3 regions of the Lysinibacillus sp. BS3 genome follow, and region 2 is predicted to be linked to each of the others. Evidence: riboswitches for the same ligand, from Rfam matches in the RefSeq annotation. Region 2 holds a riboswitch; each other region holds the start of a gene.
The links. Region 2 has a riboswitch for thiamine pyrophosphate ahead of AAJG31_RS01350 (ABC transporter substrate-binding protein). Riboswitches for the same ligand answer to the same signal wherever they lie in the genome.

Region 1: it holds a riboswitch for thiamine pyrophosphate, as region 2 does, so the genes downstream of both, thiM (hydroxyethylthiazole kinase) here and AAJG31_RS01350 (ABC transporter substrate-binding protein) in region 2, are expected to answer to the same signal.
Region 3: it holds a riboswitch for thiamine pyrophosphate, as region 2 does, so the genes downstream of both, thiC (phosphomethylpyrimidine synthase ThiC) here and AAJG31_RS01350 (ABC transporter substrate-binding protein) in region 2, are expected to answer to the same signal.

Annotation. Positions count from the first base shown of each region.
Region 1 covers NZ_CP154860.1:3,955,719-3,959,006, reverse strand. Annotated here, with positions in the region: gene AAJG31_RS19620 (acyl--CoA ligase) at 1-1,283, opposite strand, end outside; TPP riboswitch at 1,474-1,571, shown strand; gene thiM (hydroxyethylthiazole kinase) at 1,655-2,422, shown strand; gene thiD (bifunctional hydroxymethylpyrimidine kinase/phosphomethylpyrimidine kinase) at 2,410-3,234, shown strand; gene thiE (thiamine phosphate synthase) at 3,224-3,288, shown strand, end outside.
Region 2 covers NZ_CP154860.1:260,871-264,158, forward strand. Annotated here, with positions in the region: gene parC (DNA topoisomerase IV subunit A) at 1-1,571, shown strand, start outside; TPP riboswitch at 1,680-1,790, shown strand; gene AAJG31_RS01350 (ABC transporter substrate-binding protein) at 1,944-2,939, shown strand; gene AAJG31_RS01355 (thiamine-binding protein) at 2,941-3,231, shown strand; gene AAJG31_RS01360 (ABC transporter permease) at 3,231-3,288, shown strand, end outside.
Region 3 covers NZ_CP154860.1:2,495,042-2,498,329, reverse strand. Annotated here, with positions in the region: gene AAJG31_RS12320 (methyl-accepting chemotaxis protein) at 1-436, shown strand, start outside; gene AAJG31_RS12315 (AEC family transporter) at 547-1,476, shown strand; TPP riboswitch at 1,537-1,651, shown strand; gene thiC (phosphomethylpyrimidine synthase ThiC) at 1,792-3,288, shown strand, end outside.

The DNA.
Region 1 (3,288 bases), 1.0 Mb from region 2:
GTATAGCCTGAGGAAATAATAACATCGTCTCCTCGTCCGTCAAACCAAAAGTAGCCATCTTCATCTTTATAAGCACGATCTCCTGTAATATACCAATCCCCACGAAATTGTAAATTTGTACGTTCAGGATCATTTAAATATTTTTTAAAGAGTGCTGGCGTTTCGCGATGAACAGCAATATCACCAACTTCTCCGATTGTAACAGGTTTGCCCAAATCATTAATAATTTCAACAGTGTTGCCAGGAGTAGGTTTTCCCATAGAACCAACTCTCGCTTCCATCCCTACCATTGTGCCTACCAATAATGTATTTTCCGTTTGTCCATAGCCATCTCGCACTTGTAATTTGAATGTTTCCAAGAATACTCTAATAACCTCACTATTTAATGGCTCACCAGCTGATACAGCTTGGCGAATTTCACTTAAATCATATTCATGTAAATTTTCAAGCGCTGCCATAAAACGATATTCAGTTGGTGTACAGCATAGTACATTGATTTTGAATCTCTCAAGCAATGCTAAATAAGAAGCTGCTTCAAATTTACCTTTGTAGACAAATGCAGTAGCACCACTGCCTAAAGTAGCTAGAAATGGACTCCAAATCCATTTTTGCCACCCTGGTGCTGCAGTCGCCCAAACAATATCATTTTCTTGTACACCCAACCAATGTGGTGCTGTTGTTCGTAAATGAGCATAGCCCCAACTATGCGTATGCACTGCTGCTTTTGGATTTCCTGTTGTTCCGCTTGTATAGGCTAAAAATGCATTGTCTGTGCTTTTTGTTGGGATAGGATTTATGTAGGTTGTAGGTTGATTATTCATTTTTTCAAGTATGTTCTGCCAAGGTTCATGTGCATTCCCTATGACAAATTGCAGTATGTCTTGTAAATTTCCCACTTTATCGAACTGTTCAATATAGGGTTCAAATGCAATAACTGCTTTAGCATTTGCATGATGAATTCGATACTCAATATCCTTTGTTCTTAACATCTCAGAACTTGGAATAATAGTTAAACCCGCTTTCAATGCAGCAATATACACAATATATGCTTCAACCGAACGTGGTACCATTACTAAAATGACATCACCTTTCTTTAAACCTTGCTTGGTGAATACATGTGCTGCTTGATTCGCTTTTTCCAATAAATGTGCATATGTAATACATTGGATGTCTTGGTTTTCTTCATAAATGATTAAAGCATTTTTGGCTGCATCCTGAGCATATTTTTCAATTTCCTCTACTATGTTATACCATTCTGGTGCAACTAAATCTTGTCTTTTCATGGCAATTGCCCCCTTTTGTTATGACACATTATAAAACTCTTTTTTCAGCATTTTCAATGGTTTGTGCTTAATTTCGGTAAAGTCATGACAACTATCATACCCTCCTATATGGCATCGGTCACATTTTATCTATAGGAAAACTTGCTATTGAATACAAATGAAAAGTATGGTACATTTTGGTCAACTAAAAGCAAGATTGCAGGGGGACTCGTAAGAGTTGAGAAGGTAAAACCTGACCCTTTGAACCTGTTAGTTAATACTGACGTAGGGAGCAATAAACATCGTTTTCAGATGAAAGGCTCTTTTCGTGCATTTTTACACAAAAAGAGCCTTTTTTGCATGCTTACGTCCATCCCTAAAGGAGGACTACAATGATTTTTCAAACAATTCGTCAACAGCAACCACTTATCCATTGTATAACCAATTATGTAGTGGCAAATTTTCAAGCAAATGGTTTATTAGCGATAGGTGCTTCACCAGTAATGGCCGATGACTACCAAGAGGTAGAGGAGATGGTGGCCATTGCTCAAGCATTATTAATTAATATTGGAACACTTAATGATCGCACAAAAAGTGCCATGTTATTAGCAGGTGAAAAAGCCAATAAACTTGGTATTCCTGTTATTTTAGATCCTGTCGGAGTTGGAGCCACAACTTATCGTAAGGAAACCGTAAAATACTTACTGGAAAACATACACTTTGCCGTGATTCGCTGTAATCTCGGCGAGCTAGCAGCAATAGTTGGTGTAAATTGGCAACAAAAAGGTGTTGATAGTGGTCATGGCACTATCGCTATGGAATTAGAAGCCACATCATTGGCTCAACGCTATCAATGCATTGTTATTGTCACAGGAGAACGCGATTTTATAACTGATGGCAAGCATAGCCAATGGATCGCTGGTGGTCATCCACAAATGACGGAAGTAACGGGTACAGGTTGTTTACTTAGCGCAATTTGTGGCGCAGCCTATAGTGTAAGCCATAATCCTTACCAACAATTAACAGAAACACTTACTTACTATAAAAAAGCAGGTGTACTGGCATCCGCATTTACTGCAGACATTGGTGATTTTCAAATAGCCTTACTCAATGCTATACATCGCTTATCAAAGGATGGTGCAGCTTCATGCATATTGTAACAACAATCGCTGGCTCAGATAGTGGTGGTGGCGCGGGTATACAGGCTGATTTAAAAACATTTCAGGAATTAGAAGTGTTCGGTACTTCTGTTATTACTGCTCTAACTGCTCAAAATACTTTGGGTGTAACAGGTGTTTGCCCTATTGACGTTTCCTTTATAAAAAAACAATTAGAGGCCTTAGTAGAAGATTTTCCAATCGCTGCGATTAAAACAGGAATGCTTTATTCCTCAGAAATTATCAAAGCAATTGCACACAAGATCAGGGAGCTAAACATTCCGCTGATTGTTGATCCGGTGATGATTGCAAAAGGTGGGGAAAGCCTATTACAGCAAGAAGCTATCGATGCCTTACGCTCAACTTTATTACCACTTGCTACGGTTGTTACGCCCAATATACCCGAGGCAGAGACACTTACTGGGAGATCTATTCATCATTTTGAAGATATGAAAGAAGTAGCTCAAAGCTTGTTACAGCTAGGTGTACAATGTGTCATCATTAAAGGTGGTCATTTAGCAGATCCACTTTATGCCATTGATTATGTATTTTGCAAAAATGGACGTTCTTTTTCTTTGCAGTCTCCACGAATCCAAACAAAAAATACGCATGGTACTGGATGTACATTTTCCGCAGCACTTACTGCTTTTCTTGGACAAGGATTTGCTCTGGAAAATGCCATTATAGAAGCTAAAAAATTTATCCAATTAGCTATTATGTTTAATTTATCGATTGGAAATGGTCATGGACCCACTAATCATTTTGCTTATCAACAGTATAAGGAAGGCTGTGAGGTGATTATTCATGAAACGTGAGGATTTGGAGCTTTATTTTATTATGGGTACGAGCAATGTTCCTCCTCAAGAACA
Region 2 (3,288 bases):
TTCGTGATGAATCAGACCGTACTGGCTTACGTGTCGTAATTGAGCTGAAAAAGGATGTACCAGGACAAGGAATTTTACAGTACTTGTTTAAAACAACTGATTTACAGGTAGCTTATAATTTTAATATGATTGCCATTCATAATCGTCGTCCAACGATGATGACATTGCCATTATTGCTAGATGCGTATATTGCCCATCAAAAAGAAGTGGTAACAAACCGTTCCATTTATGATTTACAAAAGGCAAAGGATCGTTCTCATATTGTAGATGGATTAATCAAAGCTCTTTCCATTTTAGATGAAGTCATTGCGACGATCCGTTCTTCTAATGATAAGAAGGATGCGAAGCTTAATTTACAAGCAAAGTTTGATTTTACAGAGGTACAAGCAGAGGCCATTGTAAGCCTGCAATTATATCGTTTAACGAATACGGATATTACAGAGCTACGTCAGGAACAGGACGAGTTAAATAAGCTAATTGCGAAGCTAGAGGGGATTCTGCAAAGTGAGGCAAAGCTAGTGCGTGTTATTAAACAAGAGTTGCTAGATATTAAGAAACGCTTTACAGAGCCTCGCCGCTCGAAGATTGAGCAAGAAATTGAAGAAATTAAAATTACATTGGATGTCCTTGTGCCAAGTGAAGAGGTTGTCGTAACAGTAACGAAGGATGGTTATATTAAACGTACATCCACACGTTCTCATGCCGCTTCAAACGGGCAAGATTTTGCCATGAAGGATTCAGATTATTTATTGTATGAAGCAAACTTGAATACACAGCACCATCTACTGCTTTTCACAAATCGAGGCAATTATATTTATCAGCCTGTTCATGAGCTGCCTGATATACGCTGGAAGGATCTCGGCCAGCATATTTCAAGTATTGTACCAACAGGGGAAGATGAATCGATTATTGCGGTTTATGGTTTCGAAACATTTGACCAGCCAAATACGTATGTCTTCACAGCCACAAAAGATGGCCAAATTAAGCGCTCACCACTCGCAGACTATGCGGTAACGCGTTATTCAAAGCCAATTAAAACGATGAATGTCAAGGCTGGTGATGCGATGATCTATGCATCATTTGTAACAGATGACGTGGAGCTGATGCTCACAACGGATACAGCCTATGCGATTCGTTTCCCTATGGAGGAGTTACCAGTTACAGGTGTGAAAACAGGCGGTGTGAAAGGGATCACACTAAAAGATGGAGAAGCCTTAGTTGGAGTCAATGTATTACAGCCTGATGTTACCCACTATGTAGTGATTGTGACACAGCGTGGGGCCGTGAAGAAAATGAATGTCGCTGAAGTTGAAGTAGCAAGTCGTGCAAAACGTGGACTAAAAGTATTAACAGAGTTAAAAGCAAACCCTCACCGAATTGTGGCAGTTGTTCAAGCAACAGACGAGGAGCAGGTTGTGATTGAAACTGAAAAAGGTGTTCAAGAGATGATTGACGTACAAGCATTGTCTCGTGCGGATCGCCATTCCAATGGTTCATTTAAAGTGGATATTGCAACAGATGGAGCAATTTCTCATGTTGTAACAGCCAAAAAAGAACAGAAACCAAGCTAAAAGCATGCCCAGCCTCTTAGGAGCGCTGGGCTTTAAGCTCTATTCAAAAATAGCACCTTGTCATTTAAGTGAAACTATGGGTATAATAATCATCGAAAAGTTCATAGCGAAAGAATGTAGGGGGGCTAGTAATTGCTAGCTGAGATTGTGTCCGGTAGACGCTGACCCTTTGAACCTGATTTGGCTCGTACCAGCGTAGGGAACATCTATTCAAAAAGCAAAGTTTTGAAGATTGATTGCAATACGTCTGGGAGGAATCCTAGGCGTTTTTTTATGTTTTCAAGCAACAGCTTGCCAACATTGTATACGCTTTCTTCTGGTGACAACATTCATTCATGAACACTTTCATATTACAAACTGGGAGGCTTTCGCATGAAAAAATGGTTTTTTATTTTATTGGCAGCACTATTGACATTAGTAGGCTGTAGTGACAAGGATGACAAGCAGACTGCAGACAAGCTGAAAAAGGTGTCTGTGGTACTGGATTGGACGCCGAATACAAATCATACAGGACTATATGTTGCCAAAAAACTCGGTTATTTTGAGGAACAGGGTTTAGATGTTGATATTATTATGCCTGGTGAGGCGGGCGCAGATCAGCTTGTTGCTTCTGGAAAGGCGGATTTTGGCGTGAGCTATCAGGAAGGCATAACACAGGCACGAGTACAGGATGTGCCGCTGGTCTCCATCGCAGCAATTATACAGCATAATACATCTGGCTTTGCTTCTATTGCTTCGAAGGGCATTACATCGCCAAAGGATTTTGAAGGTAAAACCTATGGTGGTTGGGGCGCGCCATTAGAGCAAGCCGTTTTACAATCACTCATGCAAAAAGAAAAGGCAGATATTAATAAGCTAGATATCGTCAATGCAGGGGATTTAGATTTCTTCACAATGATGGAAAAAGATATAGATTTTGCTTGGATTTATTATGCATGGACTGGGATTGAGGCTGAGCTGCGTGGGGAAAAGATTAATATGCTATATCTTACAGATTATAGTGATCAATTGGATTATTATACGCCAGTTTTAGCTACAAATGAAAAAATGATACAGGACAACCCGGATGTAGTCAAAGCCTTTGTGGCAGCTGCATCGAAGGGCTATGAATACGCAATTGAAAACCCAAGTGAAGCGGCTGATATTTTAATCGAAGCGGCACCTGATTTAGATCAAGCATTAGTGCATAAAAGTCAGGAATGGCTGGCTGATAAATATCAGGATGATGCCAAGCAATGGGGAGAGCAAAAGCTTTCTGTGTGGGAAAATTACGCGAAATGGATGTCTAGCAATCAAGTACTAGAGGGCGAATTTGATGCGAAAAAAGCCTTTACTAATGATTTCTTACCTAAAAAGGAGGCCAAATAAGATGGCAAATTCATTAATCAGTGTACAAATCATTCCGAAGACAGAGAAATATGAAGATGTTATACCATATGTCGATGCAGCAATTGCGGTGATCGATGCTTCTGGGGTGAAATATGAGGTACATCCATTGGAAACAACGATGGAGGGTGAGCTTTCAACATTGCTCCAAATCATTGAAAAAATGAATGAGAAGATGATTGAACTTGGTGCCATTAATGTCATTACACAAGTGAAAATTTTATATCAGCCAACGGGTATTACGATGGAGACATTAACGGGGAAATATCAGTAATGAAACGTGCATTACAGAAGGGAAGGACGATAATTTTTATCGCCTTCCTCTTGTTCA
Region 3 (3,288 bases), 2.2 Mb from region 2:
AGTTAGAAAGCTAGCAGAACAATCTAAGAATGAAACAGAAATTATTAAGAGTACAGTAGAAAGTATTCTTGAAAATTCTCAGCAGACGGTTGCTGTGATTGCATCTAATGCAGATTTAATGCAATCTCAAAATGAGTCCGTACAAAGCACGCAACTAGCATTTAAAGATAGCAGTGATTTGTCGGGTTCAATTGCAAATTCTATTAGTGATTTAATGAATAAACTATCTAGCATGTTAGAGCATAAAAATCAGGCAATCATGGCTATCCAAAGTATTTCGGCTATTTCAGAGCAAACAGCAGCCTCTGCGGAACAAGTAAGTGCTTCTGCAATGGATCAACAAGTAGAATTACAAAAAGTAGCAGAGTCTATTCAAAATATGAACGATATTTCAAACGAGCTACAAGAAGTTGTAAACCGATTTAAGCTTGCTTAAAAAGAAAGGCTGCCTTCAATATAGAGGCAGTCTTCTTTATGGTGAAAGCCGGAGAAATTGACCTAGAAGGAATTCAACACTACTATTAACACTGGAAGGGGGACATTGATATGATGTATCTCGGAATGATTTTCTTTCAAATTGTTGTACCTATTTTAGTGTTACTTGTAATAGGCGCTATACTACAAAAGAAATTTCGCTTTAATTTAAAAGCATTGTCTCAGCTTATTACATATTGCTTTATGCCAGCAGCTGTTTTTGTAAATTTATATGAAACACATGTGGAATTAACTGTACTGGGAGAGGTCGGATTATTTATTGTACTCTTTATCGGTAGTCAAATGATACTCAGTCACTTTATGGCAAAAGGGTTAGGTTTAGCTAGAACAGAGGCAGCTGTCTTTAAAAATAGTGTTGTGCTCATTAACTCGGGTAATTACGGTATTCCAGTGGCTCAAATGATATTTGCCACGCAACCTATTGGAGTAGCCATTCAGGTCATGCTCGTAATCTTTCAAAATATGACTACGTATACATATGGTTTATACAATTTAATTTCTTCTACAAAGTCAGGTATGACAATCATCAAGGATTTCTTTAAAATGCCTATTATTCATGCGCTTATTATAGGTGTCGCTATGAATTATTTTGATATCGGTATTCCACAGTTTATCAAAATACCAGTAGAACATGTGGCAGATGGATTTATTGCTGTGGCTCTAATTACTTTAGGTGCGCAATTATCACAATTAGAGATGAAATCAATGTTTAATAAAACCGTCTTTATCAGCTGTTTTACGCGATTAATTATTGGACCATCTGTTGCATTGGCCATTATTTATATATTGGGATTAGATGGAGTCGTCGCACAATCACTGTTTATAGCTAGTGCTTTTCCAACATCCCGCAATAGTTCTAGTCTAGCATTGGAATATGATGTAGAATCAGCAACAGCCGCGCAAGCTGTTTTATTTTCAACCATTGTAAGCTGTATAACTGTAACCATTGTGATCTATTTTGCAGAAGTATTATTTACCTAGTAAGATAAAAAATAACTTCCATCTCTTAGTATTATCTGCTACACTAGCATCAAACTAAATAGTATTAACTAGGGGAGTCTGATGAGTCAGGCTGAGAGGGAAACGCTACGAAGTTTCTTGACCCTTTGGACCTGATCTGGCTCATACCAGCGTGGGAAAGTTAAGAAGCTATTGCAGAGTATGCAATCAATAGACCTTTACATTCGTGGCCGGATCCAAATAATTATTTTGGATTCGGCCTTTATTTTTTGGATTGTTGGGGTGAGCTAGAATCGGTCCTTATATCAAAATAAATTTAAGGGAGAGAAGTAGCTCATGTCAGCAATTAGTGAAAAGAATATTACCATTATGTCCAGCTTTGAAGGAAGCAAAAAAGTATATGTGGAAGGATCACGCCCAGATATTCTAGTACCTATGCGAGAAATTGCATTAAGTCCGACAACAGGCAGTTTTGGAAATGAAGAAAATGCTCCTATTCGAGTATATGATACGAGTGGGCCCTATACAGATCCAGCCTACCAAGTAGATATTACGAAAGGTTTACCTGCCTTACGAAATGCATGGATTCAAGAGCGAGGGGATGTAGAAGCATATGAGGGACGCTCCATTAAACCGGAGGATAATGGCTTTCGTCATGTTGATGACCCGCGTATTCAAGAAAATGTCTTCCCTGAGTTGGCGAGAAAGCCTTTGCGTGCTAAAAAAGGTAAAAATGTGACACAGCTTCACTATGCACGAAAGGGAATTATAACGCCTGAAATGGAGTTTGTAGCGATTCGTGAAAATATGGATCCTGAATTTGTACGTTCAGAAATTGCAGCTGGGCGTGCTATAATGCCTTCTAATATTAATCACCCTGAGGCAGAGCCAATGATTATTGGGCGTAATTTTCATGTAAAGATCAATGCGAATATCGGGAATTCTGCTGTATCTTCTTCCATTGCAGAAGAAGTTGAGAAAATGACCTGGGCAACTCGATGGGGCGCAGATAATATTATGGATTTATCGACTGGTAAACATATTCATACAACTAGAGAATGGATTATTCGAAATGCGGCAGTACCAGTGGGAACAGTGCCAATTTATCAGGCTTTAGAAAAGGTAAATGGTGTAGCAGAGGATTTAACGTGGGAGGTTTATCGTGATACTCTCATTGAACAAGCTGAGCAGGGTGTGGATTACTTCACCATTCATGCAGGTGTCCTTTTACGCTATGTACCACTAACAGCAAATCGTGTGACAGGTATTGTATCTCGAGGTGGCTCTATCATGGCACAGTGGTGTTTATATCATCATCAAGAGAATTTCCTGTATACACACTTTGAGGAAATCTGTGAAATTATGAAAGCCTATGATGTTGCTTTTTCCTTAGGTGATGGTTTACGCCCAGGCTCAATTGCAGATGCCAATGATGAGGCACAATTTGCAGAGCTTGAAACACTAGGCGAGCTAACACAGATTGCTTGGCAGCATGATGTTCAGGTAATGGTTGAGGGACCAGGTCATGTACCAATGCATTTGATTAAAGAAAACATGGACAAGCAATTAGAGGTTTGTAAGGAAGCTCCCTTCTATACATTAGGACCACTCACAACAGATATTGCTCCAGGTTATGACCACATTACATCAGCCATTGGGGCAGCCATGATTGGCTGGTTTGGTACAGCGATGCTTTGTTATGTGACACCGAAAGAGCATCTTGGTTTACCGAATCGCGAGGACGTTCGTGTGGGCGTTATCACTTATAAAATTGCTGCACATGCTGCTGATTTAGCAAAAGGTCATCCAGGTGCACAACAACGAGACGATGCA